Regions from separate parts of the Cupriavidus taiwanensis LMG 19424 genome, predicted to be linked through region 2. Evidence: riboswitches for the same ligand, from Rfam matches in the RefSeq annotation. Region 2 holds a riboswitch; the other holds the start of a gene.
The links. Region 2 has a riboswitch for glycine ahead of gcvT (glycine cleavage system aminomethyltransferase GcvT). Riboswitches for the same ligand answer to the same signal wherever they lie in the genome.

Region 1: another riboswitch for glycine. It lies ahead of RALTA_RS17330 (D-amino acid dehydrogenase); the one in region 2 lies ahead of gcvT (glycine cleavage system aminomethyltransferase GcvT).

What each region holds. Positions count from the first base shown of each region.
Region 1 is NC_010530.1:347,522-363,088, reverse strand. Features, by position in the region: gene RALTA_RS17335 (TonB-dependent receptor) at 1-1,679, opposite strand, end outside; glycine riboswitch at 1,905-2,003, shown strand; glycine riboswitch at 2,004-2,123, shown strand; gene RALTA_RS17330 (D-amino acid dehydrogenase) at 2,178-3,446, shown strand; gene RALTA_RS17325 (MltF family protein) at 3,427-4,974, opposite strand; gene RALTA_RS17320 (CaiB/BaiF CoA transferase family protein) at 5,193-6,428, opposite strand; gene RALTA_RS17315 (IclR family transcriptional regulator) at 6,553-7,392, shown strand; gene RALTA_RS17310 (tripartite tricarboxylate transporter substrate binding protein) at 7,535-8,533, shown strand; gene RALTA_RS17305 (acyl-CoA dehydrogenase family protein) at 8,575-9,753, shown strand; gene cqsA (alpha-hydroxyketone-type quorum-sensing autoinducer synthase) at 10,226-11,476, shown strand; gene RALTA_RS17295 (sensor histidine kinase) at 11,529-12,866, shown strand; gene RALTA_RS17290 (CaiB/BaiF CoA transferase family protein) at 12,905-14,119, opposite strand; gene RALTA_RS17285 (acetamidase/formamidase family protein) at 14,679-15,567, shown strand, end outside.
Region 2 is NC_010528.1:3,238,339-3,253,905, forward strand. Features, by position in the region: gene hemN (oxygen-independent coproporphyrinogen III oxidase) at 1-432, opposite strand, end outside; gene RALTA_RS15015 (ABC transporter substrate-binding protein) at 728-1,762, shown strand; gene RALTA_RS15020 (UvrD-helicase domain-containing protein) at 1,787-3,883, opposite strand; gene RALTA_RS15025 (glycine zipper 2TM domain-containing protein) at 4,153-4,380, shown strand; glycine riboswitch at 4,455-4,542, shown strand; glycine riboswitch at 4,564-4,689, shown strand; gene gcvT (glycine cleavage system aminomethyltransferase GcvT) at 4,784-5,911, shown strand; gene gcvH (glycine cleavage system protein GcvH) at 6,011-6,391, shown strand; gene gcvP (aminomethyl-transferring glycine dehydrogenase) at 6,543-9,473, shown strand; gene RALTA_RS15045 (L-serine ammonia-lyase) at 9,566-10,942, shown strand; gene RALTA_RS15050 (MBL fold metallo-hydrolase) at 10,998-11,735, shown strand; gene RALTA_RS15055 (OsmC family protein) at 11,765-12,238, shown strand; gene RALTA_RS15060 (alpha/beta hydrolase) at 12,258-13,115, shown strand; gene RALTA_RS15065 (YMGG-like glycine zipper-containing protein) at 13,260-13,751, shown strand; gene RALTA_RS15070 (YbdK family carboxylate-amine ligase) at 13,812-14,927, opposite strand; gene RALTA_RS15075 (cation:proton antiporter) at 14,927-15,567, opposite strand, start outside.

The DNA.
Region 1 (15,567 bases), on a different contig from region 2:
TTGGGATCGTTGTTGATCAGCGAAGTGCCGGTAATGCGGCCCTGGAACAGCTCGCTCACGGTCGGGTAGCGATAGGCCTGGCCCAGCGACAGCCGGCCCAGCCAGTCCTGCCCGAACGCCTTCTCCAGCGCCAGCTTGGGCGACCAGTTGGATTCGCTGCGCACCGGATAGCCGATGTCCACGCCAGGCTCGCTGCGGCTGCCGTCATAGGCGCGCCAGTGTTCGTAGCGCACACCCGGGATCAGCTTCCAGTCCTCGGCAAAGTACCAGGCGTCCTGCGCGTAGAGCGCCTGGGTCTCGGTCTTGCCGGTGAAGGCGTTGTTGAACGCGGTGATGGTGGCCGCGCGCCAGTCCGAGGTGTTGTAGGTGGTATTGGTCAGCCGGTAGTTGTCGTAGTGGTAGCCGAACGTGACCCAGTGCCCGCCCTGCAACTGCTGCGGGCGGTAGTCGGCCTTCAGGTCGAGCGTGCGCCAGCCGGTGCCGTCGCCATACGTCACCGTGCCCGGTCCGTTGGCGACGGTGTTGGCGCTGCGGCTCACGTCCTTGCTGACGTCGAACAGCGACGCCACGCCGGAAAAATTCCAGCCGGTCTGGTTGCGCGTGCGCAGCGACAGGCCGTACAGCCAGCGCGCGTCCTCGCCGTTGCCCGGCGCAAAGGCATTGGCCGGAATCACGTACTGGTAGCCGCCGATGTTCACCGGGCCGCCGGACACCACATTGCCATTGGCATCGCGCAGGTAGCTGCCGGTGGTGTTGGAGCGGTCCTGCTGCCAGTAGGCGGCGGTGAACTGCGCCTGCAGCGTGCTGGTGATGTCGTAGCCGAGCTTGAGCTTGAGCTGGTCCTGCACCGTGTGCGTGACGCCCTCGCTGTTCACGCCCATCACCACGCGGTCGCGCCCGCTCTGGTCCTGGTCGAAATAGGCGCCGGAAACCGGCGTGTCCGCCGCACCAGCGGGCCGCGTCGAGCGCGACGCGGTATAGAAGCTGAGCGGCTGGCTCTTGCTGTCCTGCCGGTCCACGCTGACCAGCCACGAGAACGGGCCGACACGATCGCCCACATAGGCATTGGCATGCACCCCGTTGAAGTTGTCGTGGGTGCCGTACAGGCCGAAGCGCTGCGTGAACAGCTGCACGCTGGCATCGCCCTCGAACTTCTCCGGCGTGCGCGTGGTAATCAGCACCGTCGCGCCCAGCGAATTGCCGGGATACAGCGCCGAATACGGCCCGTACAGCACGTCCATGCGCTCGATCTCGGCGGCATTGACCAGCGACCAGCGCGGCGGGAAGCTGAAGTCCGAGCCGAGCAGGTTGGACAGCAGCAGCCCGTCCGCATAGACCAGCCCGCGCGCCGACTGGCGCGAACTGGTGCTGCGCACCGAGATGATCGAATTCATATCGCCGATAAAGCGCTTGCGCACGGCGAGGTTGGGCGCGTACTTGAGCGCGTCCTCGGTATTGACCACGTTGAAGTCGGCCATGCGCGTGCTGCTGATGCCATACGCCGGCGCCGGCGTGTTGGGCGGGATCGCCGGCGTCTCGGCACGGTCGGGGCGGGCCGATACCACCACCTCCTGCAGCGGCGCGGGCGCCCCCACGGCTGCCTCCACCCCTTGGGCAGCGGCCACGGCGGGGCCCATCAGCACTGCCGAAGCGGCCAGTGCAATGCGATGTTTCTTCACGGAATACCTTGTTGTCGTCGTTATGGGCTCGCTACGCCTGCGCAGCATCAGGCGCTCCTCCCCGGACCTCCCTGCTAGCGGGCGCTGACATTTTATGGGGCCGCAAGCCGCGGGCCGATGCGACATAGCGACGCGCCTTGCACGGTCATATCCATATGCATCGGTGTTAACCCGCATATCCAATACGGAGCCTTGTCACTACATTGCCCCGACTGGCCTCCAGCCAGCGTGATGCAGGGAGAGACTGTCGCGGCGCCCGCCGCGCACGGCGCCGAAGGAGCAACCGCCCCGGAAACTCTCAGGCAAAAGGACCGGCATCACCCGTCAGTGCACTCTGAAGAATGCCGGACGCCATCGTCCGCCCGGCATACCGAAGGAGCAAGCGCGCCCCGCCCCCGCGGCAAGGCGCCGCGAATCTCTCAGGTCCAGAACAGAGGGGGCGTCCGCCACGCATGTCGCGTGCGGACTCCTACCCTTCGACGTTCCTGGATCCTGCAGATCATGAAGACAATCGCTGTCATCGGCGGTGGCATCACTGGTGTCACCACCGCCTACGCGCTCGCCCGGCGCGGATTCTCCGTCACGCTGTTCGAGCGGCACCGCTACGCCGCCATGGAGACCTCGTTCGCCAACGGCGGGCAGCTCTCCGCTTCCAACGCCGAGGTCTGGACCCACTGGTCCACGCTCGTCAAGGGGATGAAGTGGATGCTGCGCAACGATGCGCCGCTGCTGATCAATCCCCGGCCCAGCTGGCACAAGCTGTCGTGGTTCGCCGAGTTCATCGCGTCGATTCCCCACTATCGCCGCAACACCATCGAGACCGCTCGCCTGGCCATCGCCGCGCGCGAGCACCTGTTTGCGTGGGCGGCGCAGGAAGGCATCGACTTCGACCTGAAGCGGGCCGGCATCCTCCATATCTACCGCGACCGCGCCGGCTTCGAGCATGCCGGCCGGGTCTCCGCGCTGCTGGCGCAAGGCGGACTGGAGCGGCGCGCCGTGACCCCGCAGGAAATGCGCGCGATCGAGCCGACGCTGGCGGGGTCGTACTACGGCGGCTACTTCACCGAAAGCGATTCCACCGGCGACATCCACAAGTTCACCAGCGGCCTGGCCGCGGCCATTGCGCGCCTGGGCGTGCGCTGCCTCTACGGCCAGGACGTGCGTGCAGTAAAAACAGACGGCAAGCGCGCCACCGTCACCGTGCAGGATGGCGCCGACACGGCCACCTCCACCTTCGACGGCGCCGTGATCTGCGCAGGCACGGCAAGCCGCGCGCTGGCGGCCGGGCTGGGCGACCGCGTCAACATCTATCCGGTCAAGGGCTATTCGATCACCGTCAACCTGGCCGACGACGCGAGCCGCGCGGCGGCGCCGACGGTGAGCCTGCTCGACGACGAAACCAAGCTCGTCACCAGCCGCCTCGGCGACGACCGCTTCCGCGTCGCCGGCACCGCCGAGTTCAACGGCACCAACCGCGATATCCGCGCCGACCGCATCCGCCCGCTGGTGGACTGGGTGCAGCAGTGCTTCCCCGGCGTCAGCACGCGCAGCGTGGTGCCGTGGGCCGGGCTGCGGCCGATGATGCCCGACATGCTGCCGCGCGTGGGTCGCGGCCGCGCGGCCTGCATCTTCTACAACACCGGCCACGGGCATTTGGGGTGGACCTTGTCGGCGGTGACGGCGGACATGGTGGCGGGGGTTGTGGACCAGGCGCTGGGAAGCGCGCCGGCGATGGCGGTTCCGGCCGCTATTTCTGCACCTGCCTGATCGCGCGCTCGCGCGACGCCTGCATGTCCTGCATCAGCCGGTACGCCGCGTAGTACTTGTAGATATTGCGCACATAGGTGGTGGTCTCGATGCCGATCTTCTCGGCCACCACGATCTCGACATTGTTGAACCACTTGTCGGGATCCAGCCCGCGCGCCGCCGCTTCCTTGCGCATCTTGGCGATATTGCCCGGCCCGGCGTTATAGCTGGCAAAGGCGAACAGCGGCCGGTTCGCCTCCGAGAAATGCGCGTCGGGGAAGTACTTCGTCATCAGCCGGTCCATGTACTTGGCGCCGGCGTGGACATTGGCTTCGGCGATCCGGATGTTGCCGACATTCAGTTCCTTGCCGGTGGCCGGCATGATCTGCATGATGCCGACCGCGCCGACATGGCTGCGTGCGTCCTGGTTCAGCTGGGATTCCTGGAAACCCTGCGCGGCCAGCATCAGCGGATCGAAGCCATAGTCCTTGCCGTACTTCTCGAAGAAGGCGATGGTCTGCTGGAAGCGCTTGTACTCAGCATCGTCGGTATTGTTCTTGATCTGCTTGATGCGCAGCATGGTCTGCTTGAGCCGGTACTCCGCACCGCCCTGCTTCTTGACGAAGTTGACGTAGAAGTCTTCGATCGCCTGCCGCAGCTGCGGGCTGTTCTTGCGGTAGGCCCAGCCGGTATAGCTGCCTTCGCGCACGGCCAGGTCTTCGCGCACCTTGATGTTGGGCAGGATCTGCGCCCACGTCGCGGCCTTCCAGTCATCGACCACCAGGATCTGCAGCACGCCCGCGTTGAGCATCTCGAGCGCGTCCTCGTCCTCGAGCGCGTCGGGCAGCATGACCAGCTTGATCGGCGCCTTGCCGGCGCGGCGCAGGCCGTCGTTCAGCACGGTCAGGCTTTCGAAATAGCTGCTGGCGCGCCGTACGTGCACGGTTTTTCCGGCGAGATCGTCGAGGCGCTGCAACGGCGGCGCCTTGGGCCCCGTGATCACCAGTTCGCGCACCGGCTTGCGGTCGCGCGGCGCGGTGAAGTCCACCTGCTTCAGCCTGCTTTCGGTCTCGGTCAGGTTGCCGGCGGCGATATCGCCAAGCCCTGCCATCAGGTCGGGCAGCAGCCGGTCGCGCGTGGTCGGGATGATGATGATGGTCAGCGGGCGCTTGCCGAGCTGGTCGGCGTATTTCTTGTTCAGGTAGCGCTCGAAGTCACGCACCAGCTCCGCGGTCAGTCCGCGCTCGCGGCCCTTGTCGCTGAAGTAAAGCGTGCGGCTGTACGGCACGAGTACGCGGATGACGCGGCTCTTGAGCATCACGTCGAAGTCGCCGGTACGGGGCTTGTTGGCAAGGTTCAGGCCGCGCGGCTTCGCGGGAGTGTCCTGGCCTGTCGCAGCGGTAGCGGCAGGGGCCGATGCCGCGGCTGGCGGATTTTGCGATGGCGCTTTTTGCTGGGCCAGGGCAGCCGGCCCGCAAAGGCTGAGCGCGCCCATCAGGCCAGACACAAGGAGGCCTGCCAGCCAACGGGAAGGGCGGACAGCGGACATGGCGGGGGTTGCAAGCCGCGCAAGCAAGCGCGCGGTTTGCCCATATGGAGTCTAGGCGCCAAATGGGGAGTTGCAAGCCGGGGAGTTGCAAGCCGGGGAGTTGCAAGCGGGGGAGTTGCAAGCCCGGAGCAAGTACGCGGCCGCCACTTCGCGCAACATCGCCTGGCCTGCGCCACGGGCATTCAGCGAGGATGACTTCTCGCCGCAGTACGGCTATGTCAAACCACCCCCTCTTCCCGCAACCGCGCCAACGCTTCCTTCCCAATACCCAACTCCCCATACACCTCCGCATTGTGTTCCCCCACATCCGGCCCGGTACGCGGTGACGGCGGCGCGTAGCCCGAAAACCGCGGCACCACGCAAGGCGCCGGCACCGTGCCCAGGTCTGCATCGGGCAGCCGCACGATGGCCTGGCGCGCCACCATCTGCGGGTCTTCGACGATATCGGCGATGCTGAACACCTTGCTGAACGGCACCTGGCATTGTTCCAGCCGCGCCGCGGCGGCGGCGTAGGGCTGCGCGGCGAACCACTCGGCGATGCAGCCGTCGAGGGCTTCGATATGGCGCACGCGGCCGGCGTTGGTGGCGTACTCCGGTGCCTGGGCCAGTTGCGGTGCGCCCATGGCTTCGGCCAGCCGGCGGAAGGTGGCATCGGAAGAGGCCACCACGGTGACCCAGGTGTCGTCCGCCGTGCGGTACATGTTGGACGGCGCGGCGTAGGTGGTGCGGTTGCCGGCGCGCTGGCGCACATGGCCGAGCTGTTCGTATTCGATGGCGAGCGGATCCAGCAGGCGGAACAGTGCCTCGGTGGCGGCCAGGTCGATCTCGCGGCCGGGCTGGGCTGGCCTGGCGCGCTGCTCCGCCACCGCGGTGGCGATGGCGAAGGCGCCAAACAGGCCGGCGATCATGTCGCCTACCGGGTAGTTCATATGCATTGGCCCGCTCTGTGCCGTGCCTGCGAGATTGGTGAAGCCGCTCCTGGCTTCGAAGATGCGGGCAAACCCCGGGCGCGTCGCATCCGGCCCGGTCTGGCCGAAGCCGGTCAGCCGCAGCACGATCAGCCTGGGGTTGGCCGCGTGCAGCGTTTCAAGATCGAGTCCCCAGCGCGCCAGCGTGCCGGTGCGGAAATTCTCCACCAGCACGTCGAAGCGCGGCAGCAGGCGCAGGAAGATCTCGCGGCCGCGCGGCGTGCGCACGTCCAGCGAGATGCCGCGCTTGCCGCGGTTGGTCACTTTCCAGTACAGCGCGTGGTCCCTGGTGACGGGCTCGAGTCCGCGCAGCGGATCGCTGCCGTCGGGCAGTTCCAGCTTGACCACCTCGGCGCCCATGTCGGCGCACAGCGTGGCGGAAAACGGCGCCGCCACCACGGTGGCCATGTCGAGGATGCGCAACCCGGCAAGCGGGCCGTTGCCCGGTGCTTCGGGCGATACAGGCTGTGCGTTGGTGTCTGGCATGCGGGTCTCCGGCGGCAAGGTTGTCCGCTGCAAGGTGGCAGGCGGCCGGCCGGGGCGCAAGTACGGTTTCGCTGTGCGGAACTGTCGTGCTACAACAGTGACGCCCCCATTTCCGGATCCCAGCATGGAACCCAAGCAACCACCGCACAGCATGGACCGCAACCCGGAACCCCTGCCCGGCCTGGCCAGCGAGGACGCCCTCGCCACCGATCGCCAGTTCGCCACCAACCTGTCGCGCGGGCTCGAGGTGCTGCGCGCCTTTACGCCGTCCAGCCCGGTGCTGGGCAACCAGGACATCGTGGCGCGCACCGGGCTGCCCAAGGCGACGGTATCGCGGCTCACGTACACGCTGGGGCTGCTGGGTTTTCTCAGCCGCGTGCCCGGCAACCAGAAGTACCGGCTCGGCGCGGGCGTGCTGGCGCTGGCTTACCCGATGCTGGCCGGTCTGGCGATCCGCCAGGTGGCCCGGCCCTATATGGAGGCCATCGCGCGCGAGACTGGCTGCACCGTGAACCTGGGCATGCGCGAGCGCCTGTCGGTGGTCTACGTGGACAGTTGCCGATTGGATCCGGGCAACTTCTACCAGCCGGACATCGGCAGCACGCGCCCGCTGCTGGCCAGTGCCATCGGCCGCGCGGTGCTGCTGGCGTGCAGCGCGGACGAGCGCACGGCGCTGCTGAACCGGCTGCGGGTCGAAGACCCGCAGCGCTTCAGCCAGGAGCGCCAGATGTGGACGGAGGACCAGAAGCATTTCCGCGCGCACGGCTATTGCCTGAGCCGCGGCGAATGGCGGCCCGAGATCCATGCGATCGCGGCGCCGTTGCGCCAGTCGCTGCACGAGGACCCGTTCGCGCTGAACTGCACCATCGCGGCATCGCGCAATCGCGACAACCTGCTGGAGCGCGAGGTGGCGCCGCGGCTGCGCGAAGCGGTGCGGCAGATCGAACTGAGCTGCGCGCGCTGACCCCTCACGGGACAGCGGCGCGCCAGCGCAGCCTGCCGGCAATGCCGCCGGCAGGGCCAAGGACCAGCGGCCCGCCAGAGGCCTGCATGAGACCGACCTCGCGCCCGGCAACGTCCCGGGCGCAGGCAACCAAGGAGACAAGATGGATGCCTTTTACCCGTTGCGCCGGCTCGCTGCCGGCATGCTGGCCTGCGCCGCGCTGACGCCCGCGGCGACGCTGGCCGCCGCCGACGACGCGGCGCGCTTCCCGGACCGCCCGGTGCGGATCATCGTGCCGTTCTCGGCGGGCGGCGTGGTCGACTCGGTCACCCGCATCACGGCCGAGAACATGGCCAAGGTGCTGCAGCAACCGGTGATCGTCGAGAACAAGACCGGCGCCGGCGGCGCCATCGGCGCCGACCTTGTCGCCAGGTCTCCTGCCGACGGCTACACGCTGCTGGCGGTCAGCCCCAGCTACGTGGTTGGCCCGCTGCTCAACCCGTCGATCCAGGGCAAGGGCGGCAAGGACTTCCGCGCCGTGGCCGGCATCGGCGCGGTGCCCAACGTGATCGTGGTGCCGGCCTCGTCGCCGCTGCGCACGCTGCCGCAACTGCTCGACGCCGCGCGCAAGCAGCCGGGCACGCTGACCTATGCCAGCGCGGGCATCGGCACCTCGAACCACCTGTCGGCGGAGTTGCTGGCGCAGATGACGCACGTCAAGCTGACCCACGTGCCCTACAAGGGCCAGCCCGAGGCCCTGAGCGACCTGCTGGGCGCGCGCGTCTCGATGATGGCGCTGACCTCCGCCATTGCGCGCCAGCAGGTGCAGAGCGGCAAGCTGCGCGCGCTGGCCGTGACCTCGTCCAAACGCACGCCGGTGCTGCCGGACGTGCCCACTGTGGCCGAGGCGGCGCCGCTGCCTGGCTATGCAGTGGGCGGGTGGTTCGGGCTGGTGGCGCCGCAGGGCACGCCGGACGCGGTGGTGCGCAAGCTGGCCGACGCCGCCGCGCGCGCCACCGCCGACGCTGCGACCGCGCGCCGCCTGGGCGAACTCGGCATGGACCTCGGCCCGCAATCCGCGGCCGAGTTCGACCGCTTCCTCGATGCCGAAACGAAGAAATGGACCGGCGTGCTGAAGACCGCCGGCATCACGGCACAGTAGCCGCGCCCCCACCACCCTCCATCCACCACCGGAACCCCTCCATGATCCGCGACTCCGCCCGCCAGCAAGCACTGCTTGCCGAACTTCGCCGCTTCGTGCTGGAAACCTGCATCCCGCTCGAGGCGCAGATCGACCAGACCGATGTCATCCCCGAGCCCGTGGTCGAGCAGATGCGCCGCCTCGGCCTGTTCGGCCACAGCATTCCGGAGGCCTACGGCGGCGCCGGCCTGACCACCGAAGAGCTGGCGCAGGTGAACATCGAGGTGTCGCAGGCGGCCACGGTGTTCCGCGCCCGCTTCGGCGGCAACACCGGCATCGCCGCGGAATCGCTGGTGGCCGACGGCACCGAGGCGCAGCGCCAGCGCTACCTGCCGCAGCTGGCCTCCGGCAAGGTCACCGGCTGCTTCGCGCTGACCGAACCGGAAGCCGGTTCCGATGCCACCGCGCTGCAGACCACGGCCAGGCAGGACGGCGACCATTACGTGCTGAACGGCAGCAAGTGCTTTATCACCAATGCGCCGATCGCCGACCTGTTCACCGTATTCGCCCGCACCGACCCCGGCACGCCGGGCGCGCACGGCATCAGTGCCTTCCTGGTCGAGCGCGGCACGCCGGGCCTGAGCACCAGCGAGCCCGAACGCAAGATGGGCCAGCACGGCTCGCCCGTGGGCGACGTCTACCTGAAGGACTGCCGCGTGCCGGCCAGCGCGATCGTCGGCGGCAAACCCAATGTGGGCTTCAAGACCGCAATGAAGGCGCTGAACAAGCAGCGCATCAACCTGGCCGGGCTGTGCGTGGGGCCGGCGATCCGGCTGGTCGACGAGATGGTTCGCTATGCGGCGCAGCGCCGCCAGTTCGGCCAGCCGATTGCCGATTACCAGCTGGTGCAGCAGATGATTGCCGACAGCAACACGGAGCTGCATGCCGCCCGCGCGCTGGTGCTCGAGACCGCGCGCAAGCGCGACGCTGGCGAGGACGTGACCATGGAGGCGTCGATGTGCAAGCTGTTCGCCTCGGAAATGGCCGGCCGCGTGGCGGACAGGGCGGTGCAGGTGTTCGGCGGCAGCGGCTATATGGCGCGCACCGTGGCCGAGCGCTTTTATCGCGATGTGCGGCTGTTCCGGCTGTATGAAGGCACCACGCAGATCCACCAGCTCAATATTGCCCGCCGTACCCTGGAAGCGCGCGGCGCCGCGCTGGAGGCTGCCGGCGCAGGCTGAGTGCCGGATCCTTGCACTACGGCGGGGCGGCCAGCGCGCGCACAACGGCCGCCCCCCTTCACGACGCGCGGCCGCCAGCGCCGCGCGGCAGCCAGCCACGACCTCGCATGACAGCGCCCCGGGCCGCCCAGCGCCCGGCATCGCGCCCCGCACAAGTGCTTTATCAAGCACGTTCAGTGCGAAAACCCCTGCTGAACCCTCCCTCCCTTGCGCTGCCGCGTGACCGACTCCTCCCGTCCATCTAGTCTGCATGCAGACGCTGGATTGGTGGAAGTCCCGTCACAATCCTTGGCTAAGACTGGCACAGTGGTCGCTACATAAACCGCGTTCCACGACATGCCGGCACCCGGCGCGCTGCCAGGGGAACGTTGCGCCCGGCACCCCCCACGCATGGGCGGCTGGCTTTGGCGCAGTCGCCATGCAAGCCTTGCCGATTCCCTCCCATTCTCATCTGACTGTTGAAGGACGACCGATGCTCTCCGAAGCCGAGCCTGTGCAATTCCGCCACCCCGCCTCCCGCAACAAGGCCCCGACCCTGCCGCCCTGGATCACCACGCGGATGGCACAGCATTTCGAAGAGCGGATGGGCAAGCTCTGGGGCGGGGACCACCTGCTGCACGGGCTGACGCCCGGCCCCGACGCGCTGCACCTGAGCAGCAACGACTACCTGTGCCTGCTGGGCGAAGCCTCGCTGGCGCAGGCGCAGATGCGGGCCTTCGGCAATGACGCGCCGGAGCTGCTGATGTCGTCCGTGTTCATGCACGGCGATACGCCGCAGCGTCGGGTCGAGCGCAAGATCGCCGACCTGATGCAGGCCGAGGACGGGCTGATCGCCCAGTCCGGCTGGGCCGCCAACGTTGGCCTGGTGCAGTGCATCGCCGGCCCCGGCATTCCGGTCTATATCGATATGAACGGCCATGCCTCGCTGTGGGAAGGCATCATCGCCGCGGGCGCGCAGGCGGTGCCGGTGCGCCATAACGATTGCGAGCACGTGCGCCGCCAGCTGGAGCGATTCGGCCCCGGCGTGATCATGGTGGATTCGGTCTACAGCACCACCGGCAGCGTGGCGCCGCTGGTGGACTATGTCGAACTGGCCGAAGCGTCCGGCTGCGTGCTGGTGGTGGACGAATCGCACTCGCTGGGCACCCATGGCCCGCGTGGCGGAGGGCTGGTGCCGGCGCTGGGGCTGTCGGAGCGTGTGCATTTCCGCACCGCGTCGCTGGCCAAGGCCTTTGCCGGGCGCGCGGGCTACGTGGCCTGCTCCACAGCCTTCAAGGATTTCTTCGCGGTGGAATCGCGCCCGGCCATCTTCAGCTCCGGGCTGCTGCGCCACGAGATTGCGTGGTTCGATGCGGTCACGGACTTCATTGCCACCGCGGACGAGCGCCGCGCGCGCCTGCATGCGATCACCCGCGAGACCCGGGCCGCGATTTCCGCACTGGGCTACAACATCAGCGAGGGCTCCGAGCAGATTATCGGGCTGGAAGCCGGCAGCGAACCGCAGGTGAAGGTGCTGCGCGACGCGCTGCAGCGGCGCGGCATCTTCGGCGCGGTATTCTGTGCGCCGGCCACGCCGAAAAACCGGGCATTGATGCGACTTACGCTGCATGCGAAACTTGGCGCCAACGAAATCGACCGCCTGGTCGGCGTGCTCGCCAGCATCCGCGATGAAGTCCGGCTGGAAGAGTGGTCCTCGACGCGCCGGGCCCGGCGCAAGTCCTGAAAATCCCACAAGCGGGCCGATCGCAGGCATCCGCGAGGAGTAGTCCTGAAAGATGGATGCAAAGGTAGCGCAAGCGGAAGACAGCCGCACCACCCTTGCCGGGCTGGCCCGCAAGGCGTGGCAGGCCGTGTTCGAGACCGCCGCGCGGGCCACGCTGCTGGACGAGGAAAGCGTCATCCGCCTGCGGCGGATCCAGATGGTGGGCGCGCTGGGCGTGGTGGGGCACCCGCTGTACTACGTGATCTGGTCCTATGTGTTCCCGCAGCCCTATGAAAACCTGTGGCTGCGGCTGGCCTGCACCGCGCTGTTCGTGCCGCTGCTGTTCGCCTCGGCATTCTCGGGCCGGCGCTGGCTGCCGCCCTATGCGCTCTTTGCAATCACGGTAGGCCTGCCGTTCGCCTTCATCTTTTTCTACCTGGAGAACGGCGGCTCGATGGTGTGGGCCGAATCGGTGATCATCGCCGTGGTGATCCTGTATCACTTCAACACCGCGTTCGCCACCATTGCCCTGTTCGCGGGCGCGGCGGCGGCAATTGCGCTGTTTGTGCTGGCGGGCAATTCCATGGGCGGCATCCCGTGGGAGCCTATCCTGCTGCAGTTGCCGGTGATCGGCTTCGTGATCGCGGTACTGGTGGTGATCAAGATGGACCGCCAGCTGCTGGCCGAGCAGAAGCGGCGCGGCATGGCCGCGGCGCTGGCGACCGTCGCGCACGAGCTGCGCACGCCGCTGACCAGCCTGGCCATGACCGCGCGCGGCCTGAAGGCCCGGCTGCCGTCGGCGCTGGACCAGGACACGCCGCAGCGCGACGGCCTGATGCAGGCGGTGGCCCGGATGGAGTCAGACCTGGCCCATATCAGCAACAGCATCGAGCTGCTGGTGGCCAACTCGAAGAACCCGGAAAACGCCACGCAGGCACTGTTCGAGGTGGGCGAGGTGATCCGCGACGCCGTCGGCCGCTTTCCGTTCGAAGCGGGCGACATGGAACGGGTCACGGTCGACCTGCCCGGCCCCGCCTACGTGATGGGCAACGCGCAGCTGTTCGGCCTGGTCACGACCAACCTGCTGAAGAACGCGCTGGAAGCGATCCGGCGCGCGGGCAAGGGCACCATCCATATCCGCTGCGAGGTCGAACCCGATGCGGTCCACGTGGTGTTCCGCGACACCGCCACGGGCGTGCCGCCGCAGGTGCTGGCGCGGATGTTCCAGCCGTTCTTCTCCTACCCCGCGCATCGCGGCACCGGCATCGGGCTGGCGTTTTGCCAGAAGGTGCTGGGCAGCTGGGGCGCGGGCATCAGCTGCCGCTCCGAGGAACACGTGTTTACCGAGTTCGACATGCGCTTTCCGCGCAAGGCAAAATGGCCGGAGCCACAGCAGGCTGACGCGGCGTAGCACCACGCCGGCCAGCCACCGGCGGCGTGCGCCGGCCCTTACACCACCCCCGCAGCCTTCAGCGCAGCCACCTGCCCGGCATCCATGCCGAGCAGGTCGCCCAGCACGCGCTCCGTATCCTGCGACAGCAGCGGCGGCGCGGCGCGCACCGGCACGCGCTCGCCATCGAGCCGGTACGGCGGCGCCAGCACTTCCACACGGCCGGTTTCCGGATTGGGCAGCTCTGCCAGCAGGCCGGCTTCGGCCGAGCGCCGCGAGCGCAGCGCCTCGAGCAGCCCCAGCACCTCGCCGCACGGAATGCCGGCGGCGCTCAGGCGCGCCAGCAGCAGCTCGCGCGGGCGGCGCGCCAGTTCGGCGCGCAGTTCCGGCAGCAGCGCCTGGCGGTTGGCCGAGCGGCCGGTATTGGTGGCGAAGCGCTCGTCGGCGGCCAGGTCCGGGCGCTCGATCACCTCGTTGCAGAAGCGCTGGAACTGCGCGTTGTTGCCGACCGTGATCACCAGCGGGCCATCGGCCGCGTCGAACACGCCGTAAGGGACGATCGACGGATGGGCGTTGCCGTACTTGGGCGGGTCCTCGCCCATCAGCAGCGCCTCCAGGCCGTAGTAGGCCGTGATCATCAGGCCGCAGTCGTACAGCGCCATTTCCACGTGGCGGCCCTGGCCGGTGCGCTGGCGGTCGTACAGCGCGGCCAGCACGGCCTGCGCCGAATACATGCCGGTGAACATGTCCACCACCGCGGTGCCGAACTTCAGCGGCCCCTGGCCCTCCTCGCCATTCAGCGCCATCAGGCCGGCCTCGCCCTGCACCACCAGGTCGTAGCCGGGACGGGTCGCCTCGGGGCCGTTGCTGCGGTAGCCGGTGATCGAGCAATAGACCAGGCCCGGGTTGATCGCCTTCAGCGCCTCGTAGCCCAGCCCCATCTTGTCGATGCCGCCGAACTTGAAGTTCTGCACCAGCACGTCGCACTTGGCCGCCAGCTCGCGCACGATGCGCTGGCCTTCGGGCTGCTGCAGGTCGATGCCGATGGACTGCTTGTTGCGGTTGGCGCTGTTGAAGTAGGCCGTATTGCGCGTGCCCACGCGCAAGCCCCAGTCGCGCGTATCGTCGCCGCGGCCGGGGTGTTCGACCTTGATCACCTCCGCGCCCAGGTCGCCCAGCGCCTGCGTGCACATCGGTCCGGCCAGCACGCGGGACAGGTCCAGCACGCGCACGCCCGCCAGCGGCAGGCGCGGGGAATTGTTGATATCAGCCATGCGGCGATCTCCTTGTGTGTGTCTCTCGGGCAGGCGATGGATCGGCCCGGGCTTCGCCCGGATTTTGCACTGTCAAGGCCTGGTCGACAATTCCATGGATCGTTGACACGGTGTCAATCAAAAATTAACACTCGACCGCCGCCAGCCAGATGGCGGCGGCGTACAGAAATGCCGTTCAGTTAACGACGTCGTTCCCGCGCAGGCGGGAACCCAGTGACTTTCTCCCCGGAGGGGACGTGAAAGACGCTGGATTCCCGCCTGCGCGGGAATGACGGTAGTGATGGATCCCTACACCGAACGGCATTTGCGGCGTACAGCGGGTTTACCTTAGTGCGCGGCAACACAAGAGTTTGGGGGGAATCGCCCTACTGCCCGCGCACGCGCCATCCCTAGTATTGACTCACCGCGGCGACGCAAGCCTCGCCGGCGGCAACAGGCCCCACCCGCCTGCCACGCATCGCCAGTATCCCGAACCGCCTCGTCGAAGCCAGCCGCTCACCCGCTGAACGGCTGTGGATGCGGTCGTGGATACGGCGGAAAAAAAACCAAGGAGACCACCATGCTGCACGACCTGCCCGCCCGCCCCGAGACCATCCACTGGGGCTACTTCGATGCCACCCAGGCGCCCGCGCTCACCGTGAAGAGCGGCGACCTGATCCGCGCCGAAGCGGTGACCCACCACGCCGGCGATGCCCCCGACCTGATGATGGACGACGCCATCCGCGAGATTTACCGCAAGGTCCCGCACGACGACCGCCACCCGGGCGTGCACATCATGACCGGCCCGATCTATGTCGAGGATGCGAAGCCGGGCGATGTGCTGGAAGTGCGCTACCTGCAGATGATTCCGCGCTTCCGCTTCGGCGCCAATGTCGCCGCGAGCTGGGGCCAGCTGTACAAGGAGTTCGAGAAGGAGCGCGTCACCATCTACGAGCTGGACCAGCCCTCCAACACCGCGCATGCGCTCTACGCCTACGACTATCCCGGCAAGCTGACCATTCCCGGCAAGGTGGTCGACGAGCGCGAATGCTGCCGCCAGCCGGCGCTGGCCGGCGTGCGCGTTCCCGTGCGGCCCCACCTGGGCACCGCGGGCGTCGCGCCCGACGCGCGCGGCCGCGTCACCACCGTCGAGCCAGGACTGCACGGCGGCAATATCGACAACTGGCGCATCGGCGCGGGCGCGACCATGTACTACCCGGTGCAGGTCGACGGTGCGCTGTTCTCGATCGGGGACCCGCATATCTCGCAAGGCGACGGCGAAATCAGCGGCACCGCCATCGAGGCCTCGCTGAACGTGCTGTTCCAGATCGTGCTGCGCAAGGACTTCCATTTCCCCTCGCCGCTGCTGGAGACGCCGGACTGCTGGGTCGTGCACGGCTTCCATGAAGACCTCGACGAAGCCGGCAGGAACGCGGCCCGCGACATGATCCACCTGCTGACCGAACAGC
Region 2 (15,567 bases):
CAGCAATGCCATCACGCGGCGCATTTCGTCCGGGTTCAGGAAGGTCGGCGTGCCGCCGCCCCAGTGCGACTGGATAACCTGGCGGCGCGCGCCCAGGCGCCCGGCCACCAGCGCCATCTCGCGCCCCAGGTAGCTGACGTAGCGCGCACTGCGGCCGTGGTCGCGGGTGATGATCTTGTTGCAGCCGCAGTAGTAGCAGATGTTCTCGCAGAACGGGATATGCAGGTATAGCGACAGCGGCGCCGGCGCGTCGGCGCGGCAGGCGTCCAGCGCATCGTGATACAGCGACAGGTCGGGACCGTTATGGAACCGGTCGGCCGTCGGGTACGAGGTATAGCGCGGACCGTTGCCGTCGATGCGCCCGGCCAGCGCGCGGAAGTCGGAGAGCGCGCGGCGGTCGAGCGCGGGGGAAGTCATGGCAGACGGGTTCATGGGGGGCGCGGGGGAATGGGTATGCGACACGTCATCGTAGGACCGGGCCGGCGCCCGCAGCTTGACCGCCGTCAAGCCCGGCACGGACCGGCAACAACGCTGCCTGCCGGGATGCGCGCGGACGTCACATTGGCGTCATGTGTAGCGGATACGCTGCGCGCCACCACGCCCGCGCGATCCGTCCTTGCCAACCATGTCACGTCCCTCTCGATCCACCACGCCCGCGCCGTACCCACCGCTGCGCGCACACCCGCCGGCAGATGCGGGTCGACGCCGGCTGCTGGCCGCGAGCGGCATGGCGCTGGCGCTGCCGGCGGTGCCGGTGGGTTCCGCCCTGGCACAGGCGCCGCGCACGGTGGTAGTCGGCCATCTGGTCGACCGCAGCGGCGCGCAGGCTGACCTGGCGCGCGATTACCTGGCCGGGGCCAAGGTCCTGTTCGACGCCGTCAATGCCGCCGGCGGCGCGATGCGCATCCGCCATGTGGTGCGCGATGCCGACCCGGATCCGCGCCGCGCGCTGGCGCAGGCGGTGTCGCTGGCCGATAGCGAACAGGCCGGGTTGCTGTTCGGTCCCGGCGACCGGCTGCTGCCCGTGCTGGCGTCTTCGGCCGAACTGGTCCGGCGCGGCATCCAGATCGTGGCACCGCTGTCAGGGCTGGCGCTGTCCGCGGACAATGTCTGGTTCACGCGCGCCGACTACCAGGCCGAACTGGACGCCGCCGCGCAGCAGTTGCGCGGCTACGGGCTGACGCACATCGCGCTGGCCGTGGCACCGGATTTTGCCGTGTCGTCGCTGGCCCGGCTGGAGGCGCAGACCGGCACCCGGGCGGTGGTGCTCGAAGGCACCGGCGAAGCGGCGGCGCGACGCATTGCCGCCGCGCGCCCGGGCGCGGTGATCGTCGCCGGCGACACCCTGGCCTATGCCGGTCTGGGCCGGGCACTGGCCGCGCAGGGTTGGTACGGGTTCCTGGTCGGCCTGTCCTCGGTCAGCGCCAATGCCGCGCGCGAGATCCTCGGCCGCGGCTACGCCGGCGGCCTGGTGCTGACCCAGGTAGCGCCGGGCCCGCAGCAGGCCACGTTGCGGGTGGTGAAGGAACACGTGGCGCGCATGAAGCAATACCTGGACGAGCCGCCGTCGCCGGCGACCCTGGCGGGCTATATCGGCGCCGCCTGGCTGGCGCGGTCGCTGCAGGGCGCGCGCCCGGGCGGCACGGCGGAGCTGCGGCGGGCGCTGCAGGGGCGCGTCGACGTGGGCGACTTCACGCTGGATTTCACGCACGGGCAGCGCGGCTCGCAGTACGTGACACTGGCGGTGACAGGCGCGCGCTAGACGTTGCTAGGGCGCCGGGCACGCTCAGCCGGCGACCGCCTTGCCACCATTGCCCAGCAGCGCCTTGAGCGCGCCGAGGCGGTCCTTCGGGCTCATTGCCGGGGTTGCGTCGACCGGCGCGGGCGCCTCTTCCAGCTTCATCTCGCCGATGAAGCGCGACGGCTGGCACGAGTAGGTCTCCCGCGCGCGCTTGCGCTTCTTGCACCAGCTGATCTGCAGGCTGCGCTGCGCGCGCGTGATGCCGACGTACATCAGCCGGCGCTCTTCCTCGATCTTCTCGTCGGTCATGTCGTCGTCTTCGCGGCAGTGGGGCAGGATCCCCTCTTCCACGCCGACCAGGAACACGTGCGGATATTCCAGTCCCTTGGAGGCGTGCAGCGTGGACAGCCGCACGGCGTCGGGATCTTCCTCGCGCCCTTCGAGCATGCTCATCAGCGCCACGGTCTGCGTCAGCTCGAGCAGGTTCTTGCCTTCGCTGCCGAAGCCGTCGGCGTTGTCGTAGCCGGTGGCTTCCTCGCCCTCGGCCGCTTCCGGCTTGGTGCCCTTGCGCTTGAGCCATTCGAGGAACTCGAGCGTATTGGTCCAGCGCGACTGCGCCTGCCGTTCGTCGAAGCTGTCGTACAGGTAGGCCTCGTAATGGATGCCGGCCATCAGGTCGTCGAGCACCTCGGTGGCCGGGTCCTTCGCCGCGCGGTCGGCCAGCCGCACCATCGATTCACAGAACACGCGCAGCGGCTCCAGCTGGCGCGGCTGCAGCTTGCCCTCGATGCCCCCCATCATCGCCGCCTCGAACAGCGACACCTTGGCCTGCCCGGCGAACGTGCCCAGCACTTCGAGCGTGGTGTTGCCGACGCCGCGGCGCGGCGTGGTGATCGCGCGGATAAAGGCGGGATCGTCGTCGGGATTGGCGATCAGGCGCAGGTAGGCGCAGATGTCCTTGATCTCGGCCTTGTCGAAGAAGCTCTGGCCGCCCGACAGCACGTAGGGGATGCGCTCGCGCCGCAGGATCTGCTCGAACAGCCGCGCCTGGTGGTTGCCGCGGTACAGGATGGCGTAGTCGCGGAACTGCGCGCGGCGCTCGAACTTGTGCGCCGACAGGCGGAACACCACCGACTCGGCCTCGTGCTCCTCGTCGTTCATCGGGTGGATGGCAATGGGATCGCCCATGCCGTGCTCGCTCCACAGCTTCTTGTCGAACAGCTTGGGATTGTTGGCGATGACCGCGTTGGCCGCTTCCAGGATGCGCACGGTGGAGCGGTAGTTCTGCTCCAGCTTGATGACCTTGAGGTTGGGGAAGTCGGTCTGCAGCCCGCGCAGGTTGTCCAGCGTGGCGCCGCGCCAGCCATAGATGGCCTGGTCGTCGTCGCCCACCGCGGTGAAGGCCGGCGCGCGCAGGTGCGAGCCGCCCGCCAGCAGCTTGAGCAGCTGGTACTGGCAGGCGTTGGTGTCCTGGTACTCGTCGACCAGGAAGTAGCGCAGGCGGTTCTGCCACTTGAGCCGGACCGCTTCATCGCGCGCGAACAGCTCCGCCGGCAGGCGGATCAGGTCGTCGAAATCCACCGCCTGGTAGGCGTTCAGCGTGGCGACGTAGTTGCGGTAGACCAGCGCGGCCTGGTGCTCGTCGGCATTGGCGGCCTGCGCGATCGCGGCCTCGGGATCGACCATGCCGTTCTTCCACAGCGAGATCGTGCTCTGCACGCCGCGGATCAGCTTCTTGTCGGTGGTACCCAGCTGCTCCTGGATCAGGCCGAAGCAGTCGTCCGAATCCATGATCGAGAACTGCGGCTTGAGGCCGACGTGCTCCGCCTCCATGCGCAGGATCTGAACGCCCAGCGAGTGGAAAGTACAGACCGTCAGCTGCTTGAGCGGGATGCGCTTGCCCTCGCGCGTGGTCTTGCCCTCCATCAGCTTGGCGATGCGCTCCTGCATCTCCTTGGCCGCCTTGTTGGTAAACGTGACGGCGGCGATATGGCGCGGCTCGAAACCCTTGTCCTCGATCAGATGCGCGATCTTCTGCGTGATCACCCGGGTCTTGCCGGAGCCCGCGCCGGCCAGCACCAGGCAAGGTCCGTCCAGGTAGCGGACGGCTTCGGATTGGGCGGGGTTCAGGCCATGGGTCATGCGGGCAGATGTCGGGGCGGCAGCGGAATCGAGGAAAAGAAGGGATTTGCCGGCATCCCGTCACCCGGGGCTGCGGCAAAGCCGTCGATGTTAACACGCGCGCCGCGGCGGGTCAGTCAGCGCAAGCCGCGCGCGCGGGCCCGGCTGTGTCACTGGCGTAACACTTCGTAAAGACCGGAGCCAATGACATAACGCGACACTCTAACCAGTGTGTCCCCCGGTCCGCCGGATCGCTCGGGCATGCACAAATCATCACATCGGAGCCAACAATGAAAACCCTGCAAACTTTGACCAAGGTGACCCTGATCGGCATGACGGTCGCGGCCTTTGCCGGTTGCGCGGACATGACCCCGAAACAACGTAATACCGCCATCGGCGCAGGTGCCGGCGCGGTGGGCGGCGCCGTGCTGACGGACGGCAGCGCCCTGGGTACGCTGGGCGGGGCGGCAGTGGGCGGTGTTATCGGTAACGTCGTCACCGACGACAAGAAGAAGTAAGCACTGTCGCGCAGCGGCGGGTACGGCAGCCTCTGCCTTGGTTTGACAAAGGCGGGGGCCTCCCGTACATTGCGCGCATCCGACCGGGAGAGCGCGCATCGCCTGCGCCGCCGAAGGGGTATCACCCGAAAACTCTCAGGCACCACGGACCGGTCGGATCGGCATGCAACATGCACACGATGCATGCCGCACTCTGGAGAGCGGCACCCGCCATTCGTGGCGAGCGTGCCCACCGAAGGGGCGCGCGAGGACTGGAATCCGCAGGATCCGCCTCGTAATCTCTCAGGTATCGAGGACAGAGGGGTCATCCGCCGCAGCGGATTGCTGGCCATATCGGCTGGCGATCGTTGCGGCGGATGACCCTTTTTTGTTTTCGCCAACCGAGACTGCCCCCGAGGATTCCATGACGCTCCAGGCCACGCCCCTCAACGCTATCCACCGCGCCCTCGGCGCCCGCATGGTCGACTTCGGCGGCTGGGACATGCCGGTCAACTATGGCTCCCAGATCGAGGAGCACCATGCCGTGCGCAACGATGCCGGCATGTTCGACGTCTCGCACATGTGCGTGGTCGACCTCGCCGGCCCCAATACCCGCGCCTTCCTGCGCGGCCTGCTGGCCAACAACGTCGACAAGCTGCAGACCCCGGGCAAGGCACTCTATTCCTGCATGCTTGACGAGCACGGCGGCGTCATCGACGACCTGATCGTCTATTTCTTTGCGGAAGACCGTTTCCGCCTGGTCGTCAACGCCGGCACCGCGGTCGGCGATATCGACTGGATCCGCGCCCGCAACGAGGCCACCGGCAGCGGCGTGACCATCACGCCGCGCCGCGAGGACGTTGCGCCCGCGGGCGTGCCGCCGCTGGCGATCGTCGCGGTGCAGGGGCCCAATGCCCGCGCCAAGGTCTGGAGCACCTTCCCGTCGACCCAGCCTTCCGACGCGCTCAAGCCGTTCAACGCGGTGGTGGTGCAGGATCCGGCCCTCGGCGAAGTGATGGTGGCACGCACCGGTTACACCGGCGAAGACGGCTTCGAACTGGTGGTACCGGCCGCCAGCGTCGCCGGCCTGTGGGAAAAGCTGCAAGCCGCCGGCGTGCGCCCGGCCGGCCTGGGTGCGCGCGACACGCTGCGCCTGGAAGCCGGCATGAACCTGTACGGCCAGGACATGGATATCAAGGTCTCGCCGCTGGATGCGGGCCTGGCGTGGACGGTCGACCTGCAGAGCGAGCGCGACTTCACCGGCAAGGCGGCGCTGGCCGCGGCCGGTTCGCGCCAGCAGTTTCTCGGCCTGATCCTGCGCGACAAAGGTGGCGTCCTGCGTGCCCACCAGAAAGTCATCACCCCCGCCGGTGACGGCGAAATCACCAGCGGCACGTTCAGCCCCTCGCTGTCGCAATCGATCGCGTTCGCGCGCCTGCCGCAAGGCGTGAACGTGGGCGACACCGTGCAGGTGGAGATCCGCGACCGCAAACTCAACGCGACTGTGGTTAAACTGCCGTTTGTGCGTCATGGCAAGGCACTCGTGAGCTAAGGGAACGCCCCGCTCACCCAACGGTCGCCCTCGCCTGCCGGCAACGTTGCCGGGCAGGCATCACCCAACAAGAAACAGATCTGAATCCGGAGAACCTTCATGAATTTCCCCGCTGACCTGAAGTACACCGAGTCGCATGAGTGGGTGCGCGTCGAAGCCGACGGCACGCTCACCATCGGCATCACCGACCACGCCCAGGACGCGCTGGGCGACATCGTCTTCCTGGAGCTGCCCGAAGTGGGCAAGGCGGTCGGTGCCGGCGACGCGCTGGCCGTGGTCGAGTCGGTGAAGGCCGCTTCCGACATCTACGCGCCCGTGGCCGGCGAAGTGATCGCCGTCAACGAGGCCGCCACCGCGGCGCCGGAAAGCGTCAACGCCAACGCCTTCGACGCGTGGCTGTTCAAGCTCAAGCCGGCCAACGGCGACGACGTCAACGGCCTGATGTCGGCCGACGCCTACAAGGCCAGCGTCGGCGCCTGATTTTCGTCATTCCCGCGCAGGCGGGAATCCAGTGGCTTGCTTGCGCCGCTGAAAAAGTCACTGGGTTCCCGCCTTCGCGGGAACGACAAGCAAATTGACAGCGCGCCGGCGGGCTGACCACCTGCCGACGCGCCCCACGAGGTTCTTGCCAATGAACGCCCCGCTTCCCATGACCGCCGCCCAAGTGAACCGGCCCACGCTGGCCGAACTGGAGGCGCGCGACGCCTTCGCCGCCCGCCATATCGGCCCCGATACCCCCGAGCAGCAGCACATGCTGAAGGTGCTCGGCTATGACAGCCGCGCCGCGCTGATCGACGCCGTCATCCCCGCCGCCATCCGCCGCCGCGACGGCATGCCGATGGGCGAGTTCACCGAGCCGCTGAGCGAAGAGGCCGCGCTGGCCAAGCTGCGCGCGCTGGCGGGCAAGAACAAGGTGCTGAAGAGCTTCATCGGCCAGGGCTACTTCAACACCATTACGCCCGGCGTCATCCTGCGCAATATCTTCGAAAACCCCGCCTGGTACACCGCCTATACGCCCTACCAGCCGGAAATCTCGCAAGGCCGCCTGGAAGCGATGCTGAACTTCCAGCAGATGGTGACCGACCTGACCGGGCTGGATATCGCCAACGCGTCGATGCTCGATGAAGGCACCGCCGCCGCCGAAGCGATGACGCTGCTGCAGCGCGTGAACAAGCACGATTCCAGCGTCTTCTTCGTCGCCGACGACGTGCTGCCGCAGACGCTGGAAGTGGTACGCACGCGCGCGCTGCCGCTGGGCATCGAAGTGAAGGTCGGCCCCGCCGCCGACGCCGCTTCCGCGGGCGCCTTCGGCGTGCTGCTGCAGTACCCGGGCGTGAACGGCGACATCCATGACTACCGCGCCATCGCCGACGCCGTGCACGCGGCCGGCGGCCTGGTGGTGGCTGCCGCCGACCTGCTGGCGCTGACGCTGATCGCCGCGCCGGGTGAATGGGGCGCCGACGTGGCCGTGGGCAACTCGCAGCGCTTCGGCGTGCCGCTGGGCTTCGGCGGCCCGCACGCCGGCTATATGGCGGTGAAGGATGCGTTCAAGCGCTCGATGCCGGGCCGGCTGGTCGGCGTGACCATCGACGCGCAGGGCAACAAGGCCTACCGCCTGGCACTGCAGACGCGCGAGCAGCATATCCGCCGCGAGAAGGCCACCTCCAACATCTGTACCGCGCAGGTGCTGCTGGCGGTGATGGCGTCGATGTACGCGGTCTACCACGGCCCGCAAGGCCTGAAACGCATCGCGCAGCGCGTGCATCGCCTGACCGCGACGCTGGCTGCCGGCCTGGAAACGCTCGGCTTCGCGCGTACCAACGCTACCTTCTTTGACACGCTGACCGTGGAAACGGGCTTCAACACCGAAGCCATCCACGCCGCTGCGACTGCGCGCGGCATCAACCTGCGCCATGTCAGCGCCACGCGTGTGGGCATCTCGCTGGACGAGACCGCCACCCGCGCCGACGTGGTCGCGCTGTGGGAAGTCTTTACGCAAGGCAAGCCGTTGCCCGCTGGCCTGGACTTCGACAAGCTCGAAGCCGCCACGCAGGACGCGTTCCCCGCAGCGCTGGCACGCACCAGCGAATACCTGACGCACCCGGTCTTCAACACGCACCACGCCGAGCACGAGATGCTGCGCTACCTGCGCATGCTGGCAGACAAGGACCTGGCGCTGGACCGCACCATGATCCCGCTGGGCTCGTGCACGATGAAGCTGAACGCCACCAGCGAGATGATCCCGGTGACGTGGCCCGAGTTCAGCCAGATCCACCCGTTCGCGCCGCTGGACCAGACCGTGGGCTACCGCGAGATGATCGACCAGCTCGAGGCCATGCTTTGCGCCGCCACCGGCTACGCCGCGGTCAGCCTGCAGCCCAACGCCGGCTCGCAGGGCGAGTACGCGGGCCTGCTGATCATCCATGCGTATCACGCCAGCCGCGGCGAAAGCCATCGCGACATCTGCCTGATCCCGTCGTCGGCGCACGGCACCAACCCGGCGTCGGCGCAGATGGCCGGCATGAAGGTGGTGGTGGTGGCCTGCGACGAGAACGGCAACGTCGATCTGGAAGACCTGGCGAAGAAGGCCGAGCAGCACAGCCAGAACCTGGCTGCGATCATGATCACCTACCCGTCCACGCACGGCGTGTTCGAGCAGGGCGTGCAGCAGATCTGCGAGATCGTGCACAGGCACGGCGGCCAGGTCTATGTCGACGGCGCCAACATGAACGCGATGGTCGGCACCGCCGCGCCGGGCCAGTTCGGCGGCGACGTGTCGCACCTGAACCTGCACAAGACCTTCTGCATTCCGCACGGCGGCGGCGGCCCGGGCGTGGGCCCGGTCGCGGTCGGCGCGCACCTCGCGGACTTCCTGCCCAACCAGGACAGCGTCGGCTACCGGCGCGACGAGCGCGGCATCGGCGGCGTGTCGGCGGCACCGTTCGGCTCGGCCAGCATCCTGCCGATCTCGTGGATGTATATCGCGATGATGGGTTCGGCCGGCCTGACCGCCGCGACCGAAAACGCCATCCTTGCCGCCAACTATGTCGCCAAGCGCCTGGCACCGTACTACCCGGTGCTCTACACCGGCCAGCACGACCTGGTCGCGCACGAGTGCATCCTGGACCTGCGCCCGCTGCAGAAAGAAACCGGCATCAGCAACGAAGACGTGGCCAAGCGGCTGATGGACTACGGCTTCCACGCGCCGACCATGAGCTTCCCGGTGCCGGGCACGCTGATGATCGAGCCGACCGAAAGCGAGGCGCTGCATGAGCTGGACCGCTTCATCGACTCGATGATCGCGATCCGCCAGGAAATCGGCCGCGTTGCCGACGGCACGTTCGACCGCGAGGACAACCCGCTCAAGCACGCGCCGCACACCGCCGCGGTGGTGACCGCCAACGAGTGGACCCACCAGTACACGCGCGAGGAAGCCGCCTACCCGGTGGCATCGCTGCGCACGCAAAAGTACTGGCCGCCGGTCGGCCGCGCCGACAACGTGTACGGTGACCGCAACCTGTTCTGCGCCTGCGTGCCGGTCAGCGACTACGTGGTGGACTGAGCCGGCATCCCGGCCACAAGCTAAGCTGTACTCAGGGCGCCGCGCAACGCGGCGCCCGCCGGCCTGGTCCGGCGTCAATCTGGAGGCCGTCCGTGGCAGTCAGCGTATTCGATCTGTTCAAGGTGGGCATCGGCCCGTCGAGCTCGCACACCGTGGGCCCGATGCGCGCGGCGCTGATGTTCGCGCAGGGGCTGGAGCGCGACGGGCTGCTGCCGCAAGTCGCCAGCGTGCGGGTGGAGCTGTACGGCTCGCTCGGCGCCACCGGCAAGGGCCACGGCACCGACAAGGGCGTGATCCTGGGCCTGATGGGCGAGGCGCCCGACACCATCGACCCCGATTCCATCGACACGCGCCTGGCGGCCCTGCGCAAGACGCGCGAGCTGTCGCTGCTGGGCCGCCACATCGTGCCCTTCGTCGAGAAGGAGCACATCGCCTTCTACCGGCGCGAGGCCATGGCCGAGCATCCCAACGGCATGAAGTTCCATGCCTTCGACGGCAGCGGCGCGAGCCTGCGCGAAGCGCGCTACCTGTCGGTGGGCGGTGGCTTCGTGGTCACGGCGGGTGCGCCCAACACCCAGGTGCTCAACGCCGCGCAGCAGCTGCCGCATCCGTTCCGCAGCGGCAAGGACATGCTGCAGATGGCACAGGACAGCGGCAAGAGCATTGCGCGCCTGATGCTGGAGAACGAACTGACGTGGCGCAGCGAGCAGGAAGTCGTCGACGGCCTGCTGCATATCTGGGACGTGATGCAGGCCTGCGTGGCGCGGGGCTGCCGTACCGATGGCGAACTGCCGGGGCCGTTCAGGGTCAAGCGGCGCGCGCCCGAGTTGTACCGCAGCCTGACCGAGCGTGCCGAGCGCACGCTGTCGGACCCGCTTTCGGTGATGGACTGGGTCAACCTGTACGCCATCGCCGTCAATGAAGAAAACGCCGCCGGCGGACGCGTGGTCACGGCGCCGACCAACGGCGCGGCCGGCATCATCCCCGCGGTGCTGCACTACTATGACCGCTTCGTGCCTGGCGCCAATCGCGAGGGCGTGGTCGACTTCCTGCTCACCGCGGGCGCGATCGGCCTGCTGTACAAGCTCAACGCATCGATCTCCGGCGCCGAGGTCGGCTGCCAGGGCGAAGTCGGCGTGGCGTGCTCGATGGCGGCCGGCGCACTCGCCGCGGTCACCGGCGGCAGCCCGGCTCAGGTGGAAAACGCTGCCGAGATCGGCATGGAGCACAACCTGGGCCTGACCTGCGACCCGGTCGGCGGGCTGGTGCAGATCCCGTGCATCGAGCGCAACGCGATGGCGTCGGTCAAGGCAGTCAACGCGGCGCGCATGGCGCTGCGCGGCGACGGCACGCATTACGTGTCGCTCGACTCGGTGATCAAGACCATGCGGGAGACCGGGGCCGACATGAAGACCAAGTACAAGGAAACGGCGCGCGGCGGCCTGGCGGTGAATATCGTGGAGTGCTAGCGCTGGCGCGGCGTATCATGGCGGCGTTCCCCGGCCAAACAACAAGAGGACGGCCATGCAGACCTTCCACCAGCTGTTCGACGAGACCTCGTCCACCTTCACTTACCTGCTGATCGACGCCGCCACCGGGGACGCGCTGCTGATCGATCCGGTCGACCATCAGCTCGAGCGCGACCTCCAGCTGCTGCACGAGACCGGCGCGCGCCTGGCGTGGGTGATCGAGACCCATGCCCATGCCGACCACATCACCTCGGCCGGCCACCTCGCCTTGCAGACCGGCGCGCATACCGCGGCGCCGTCCGGCTGCGACATCAAGCCCGCGCACAAGCAGCTGATCGACGGCGATACCGTCGCCTTCGGCAAGCAGCTGCTGCGCGCGATCCAGACGCCCGGGCACACCGCCGGCAGCATGAGCTACCTGTGGGAAGAGCCCACCGCCGACGGCATCGTGCGCCGCGTCTTCACCGGCGATGCGCTGCTGATCGATGGCTGCGGCCGCACCGATTTCCAGTCCGGCGACGCCGGCACGCTGTACGACAGCCTGACCCGCAAGCTGTTCGCGCTGCCCGACGACACGCTGGTCTATCCGGCCCATGACTACAAGGGCCGCACCGTGTCCACCATCGGCCATGAACGCGCGCACAACAGCCGCGTCGCCGGCCGCACGCGCGAGCAGTTCGTCGAGATGATGCGCAACCTGAACCTGCCGCGCCCCAGGCTGATCGATGTCGCCGTGCCGGCCAACCAGCGCCTGGGCCTGCGCGATGGCGAGAGCGTGCCGCACGGCGCCTGAAATCTTTCCCCAACCCCAGGAGTCCCTGCATGTCCACCTACACCGCTGAAGTCCTGTGGCAACGCGACGGACAGGATTTCGCCGGCAACCGCTACAGCCGCCGGCATCTGCTGCGCTTCGACGGCGGCGCCGAAGTACCGGGCTCGTCATCACCCCATGTGGTGCCGGTGCCGATGTCCGACGCCAGCGCGGTCGATCCGGAGGAGATGTTCATCGCCTCGCTGTCGAGCTGCCACATGCTGTGGTTCCTGTCGCTCGCCGCCAAGCAGCGCCTGGTGGTCGACCGCTACCTGGACGCGGCCACCGGTGTGATGGAAAAGAACGCCGACGGGCGCATGGCGATGACGGTGGTGACGCTGCGTCCGCAAGTCACGTTTGGCGGCGAGGCCGAACCGACGCGCGAACAGCTCGACGCCCTGCACCACGCCGCGCACGAGGCCTGCTTTATCGCCAACTCGGTCAGGACCGAGGTGCGCTGCGAACCTGTGTACGCCGGCGTCTAGCCGCGTCACGCACACGGCCATGCCTGCCAGCGCGCTGCCTGGCGCAACGAAACCCGTGGCGCAGCCACGGCCGGCGCGGGCGCGCCCTTGGCGCTGGCTGGCCGCGGCGCTGGCGGGGCTGGCGGCGATCGCCATGCTGCAGGACCACTTCCTCTATTTCCCCGAACGCGCTTCGGTCGACGACATGGTCTCGCCCGGGCTGCGCGCGTGGCCGGGTCCGGACGACTTCCGCGGACTGGTGGCCGAGCCGCGCGGGCCGGTGCGCGCCACCGCCATGGTGTTCCACGGCAACGCCGGGCATGCCGGGCATCGCGACTACTACGCCAGTGCGCTGGCGCCGCTGGGCGTGCGCGTGATCCTGGCCGAGTATCCGGGATACGGGCCGCGCCCGGGCACGCTGGGCGAGCGAAGCTTTGTCGCAGACGCGGAACAGTCGATCGTGCTGGCGCGGCGCCAGTTCGACGGGCCGCTGCTGCTGATCGGCGAATCGCTGGGCGCTGGCGTGGTGGCGGCCGCGGCGGCGCGCCAGCGCGACAGCATTGACGGCGTGCTGCTGATCACGCCGTGGGACAAGCTGGCGCACCTGGCCTCGCACCACTATCCCTGGCTGCCGGCCGGCTGGGTGCTGCGCGACCGCTACGACAGCGTGGCCAATCTGGCCGGCTTCGGCCGCCCGGTGATGGTGGCGGTGGCCGAACGCGACACCATCGTGCCGGCGCGCTTCGGCAAGGCGCTCTATGCGTCGCTGGGCGAACCGCGACGGCTGGCGGTGATCGACGGCGCCGGCCACAACGACTGGACCGGGCATGTCGACCTGGCCTGGTGGCAGCAGGCCACCGCGTTCCTGCTGGCGCCGCCACCCACCACAAACAAATAACATCACGCCGCCAAAACACTGATTTGACTTAGCCCTGCGGGCCGCAAATACTGGCCTTCACAGAACACGGAACGGCGCTTGCCGCTCGCGCACCGGGCGGCGCGTCCGGCATTGCGTAGCCGACCACTGCGGGGGAACACGATCATGAAGCAACGCCAGCATCCCAAGCCCTATCTCGCCCTCGGCGCGCTGGCCGCGGCCCTCGCGCTGGCGCCGTTCCAGGCCACGGCGCAGAACAAGCCCATCGCCTATCCGGCCAAGGGCCAGAGCCAGCAGCAGCAGGCCAGCGACGACGGCGCGTGCTACAGCTGGGCCAAGCAGCAGACCGGCATTGATCCTGCCCAGGCCGCCAACGCGCCGCCGCCGGCCCAGGCGCAAAGCGGCCAGCGCGTGCGGGGTGCGGCAGGCGGCGCTGCCGCCGGGGCCGTGGCAGGCGCGATTGCGGGCGACGCCGGCAAGGGCGCGGCAATCGGCGCTGCAACGGGTACGGTCGCCGGCGGCATGGCGCACCGCCAGTCACGCCGCCAGGCGAACGCGGCCAACCAGCAGGCGGCGGCCAATACCAGCCAGGCGATGGGCTCGTACTACCAGGCCTGGGGCGCCTGCATGCAGGGGCGCGGCTACAGCGTCCAGTAAGGCCACGGCGCGTTCAACGCGCGCTCGGGTTGCCCCCTCGGGCCCTCTCAGGCAGCCCTCTCATGCAGCCCACTGGTCACACGCCTTGCGCACCGTCTCGCGCTGGCTGCGCGCCTCCGCGTCGACCTGGCGCAGCCAATGCGCGTCGCCGTCGCGGCGCTCGGCCAGGGCGCGGATATTGGCCAGCGCCGGCAGCGAGCCGAGCGCCTCGGCATGCGGCACCAGCGCGTCGCAGATCGACAGGATATGGTCCGCGATCGGCATGCGGGTCAGTTCGTTGGGGTGCACGTATTCGCCCTCCAGCCCGAAGCGGCACGCCTGGAAGCGGTTGAAGGTGTACACCAGGTAATCGTCTTCCTGCGGCATGAACGGGCGCGACAGCAACAGGTAGCGCGCCAGCATCTGGATATACGCGGCGATATCGCAGGCACGCTGCACCGTCAGCGGCGTGTCCATCACGCGGACCTCGATGGTGCCGAATTCGGGCTTCGGGCGGATATCCCAGTAGAAGTCCTTCATGCTTTCGATCACGCCGGTGTTGCGCATCTTCTCGAAGTACGCGGTGAAGGCATCCCACGTCAGCAGGAACGGCGCACGCCCGCTCATCGGAAAGGCCGCGACCGAATTCAGCCGTGCCGAGGCAAAGCCGGTATCGACACCCTGCACATAGGGCGACGACGCCGCCAGCGCCACGAAGTGCGGCACATAGCGGCCGATGGCATGCAGCAGGAACAGCGATTCGTCGGCGCTGGGGCAGCCGATGTGCACGTGCTGGCCGAACACGGTGAACTGCTTGGCCAGGTAGCCGTACAGCTCGGAGATGTACTGGTAGCGCGGCGAATCGGAGATGGTGCGGTCGGACCATTGCTGGAACGGATGCGTGCCGCCGCCGGCAATGCCCAGGTTCAGCGAACGCGAGGCCGCCACCATGAGGTCGCGCATGACCGTCAGTTCTTCAAGCGCCTGCTGGTAGCTGTGGCAGATGCCGGTGCTGATCTCGATCATCGACGGGCTGATCTCGGGCTTGATGTCGCCCGCATGCTCGGCGCCCTTGAGCGCGCGCAGCAGGTCGGGTGCGAACGGCGCCAGGTCATAGTCATGCCGGTTGACCAGCTGCAGCTCCAGCTCGACGCCGAAGGTCAGCGCCTCGGATTGCTTGAACGGTTCGAGCGACATCAGCGCCCTCCTCCATTGGCCCGGATATCGACGCGGACTTCGCCTGCGTAGCGCAGCGCCCAGGCCGCGATCACCGGGCCGAAAAGTTGTTCGATGGCCAGCGCGCACAAGATGATGGCCGCCAGCGGCTGCCCGGTGCCCGGATAGAGGCGCGCGACGTCATGCATCAGCAGGTAGGCCAGGCCCGACATCGGCGCCAGCGCCAGCCCCAGCGCCATGCACTGGCGCAGGCTCAGTCCCGAGAACGAACCCAGCGACACCACGCCGGCGAGCTTGGCGACGTGGCGCAGCACCACCAGCGCGATGGCGTAGACGCCGCCCACGGCCCAGTCCTGCGCCGTCAGCGGCAGGCCCAGCGACACCACCATCACGATAATCAGCAGGCTGCCGGCGCTGCCGAAATGCGGGGGCCACACGTGCGGCTGGTTGTCCTGGTGCTTGAACACCACGCCGGCCAGCATCAGCGTCAGCGGCATCGACAATTTTAGTACCCGGGTCAGCGCGAGCGTGAACAGCACCAGGCCGACCAGCACCAGGAAGCTGTAGTGGTCGTCGGCCGACATGCGGTCGTAGATGGCATGGCCGAGCTTGCCCACCAGCCAGGCCAGCAGGCATGAGCCCACCAGCAGGTACAACGGAT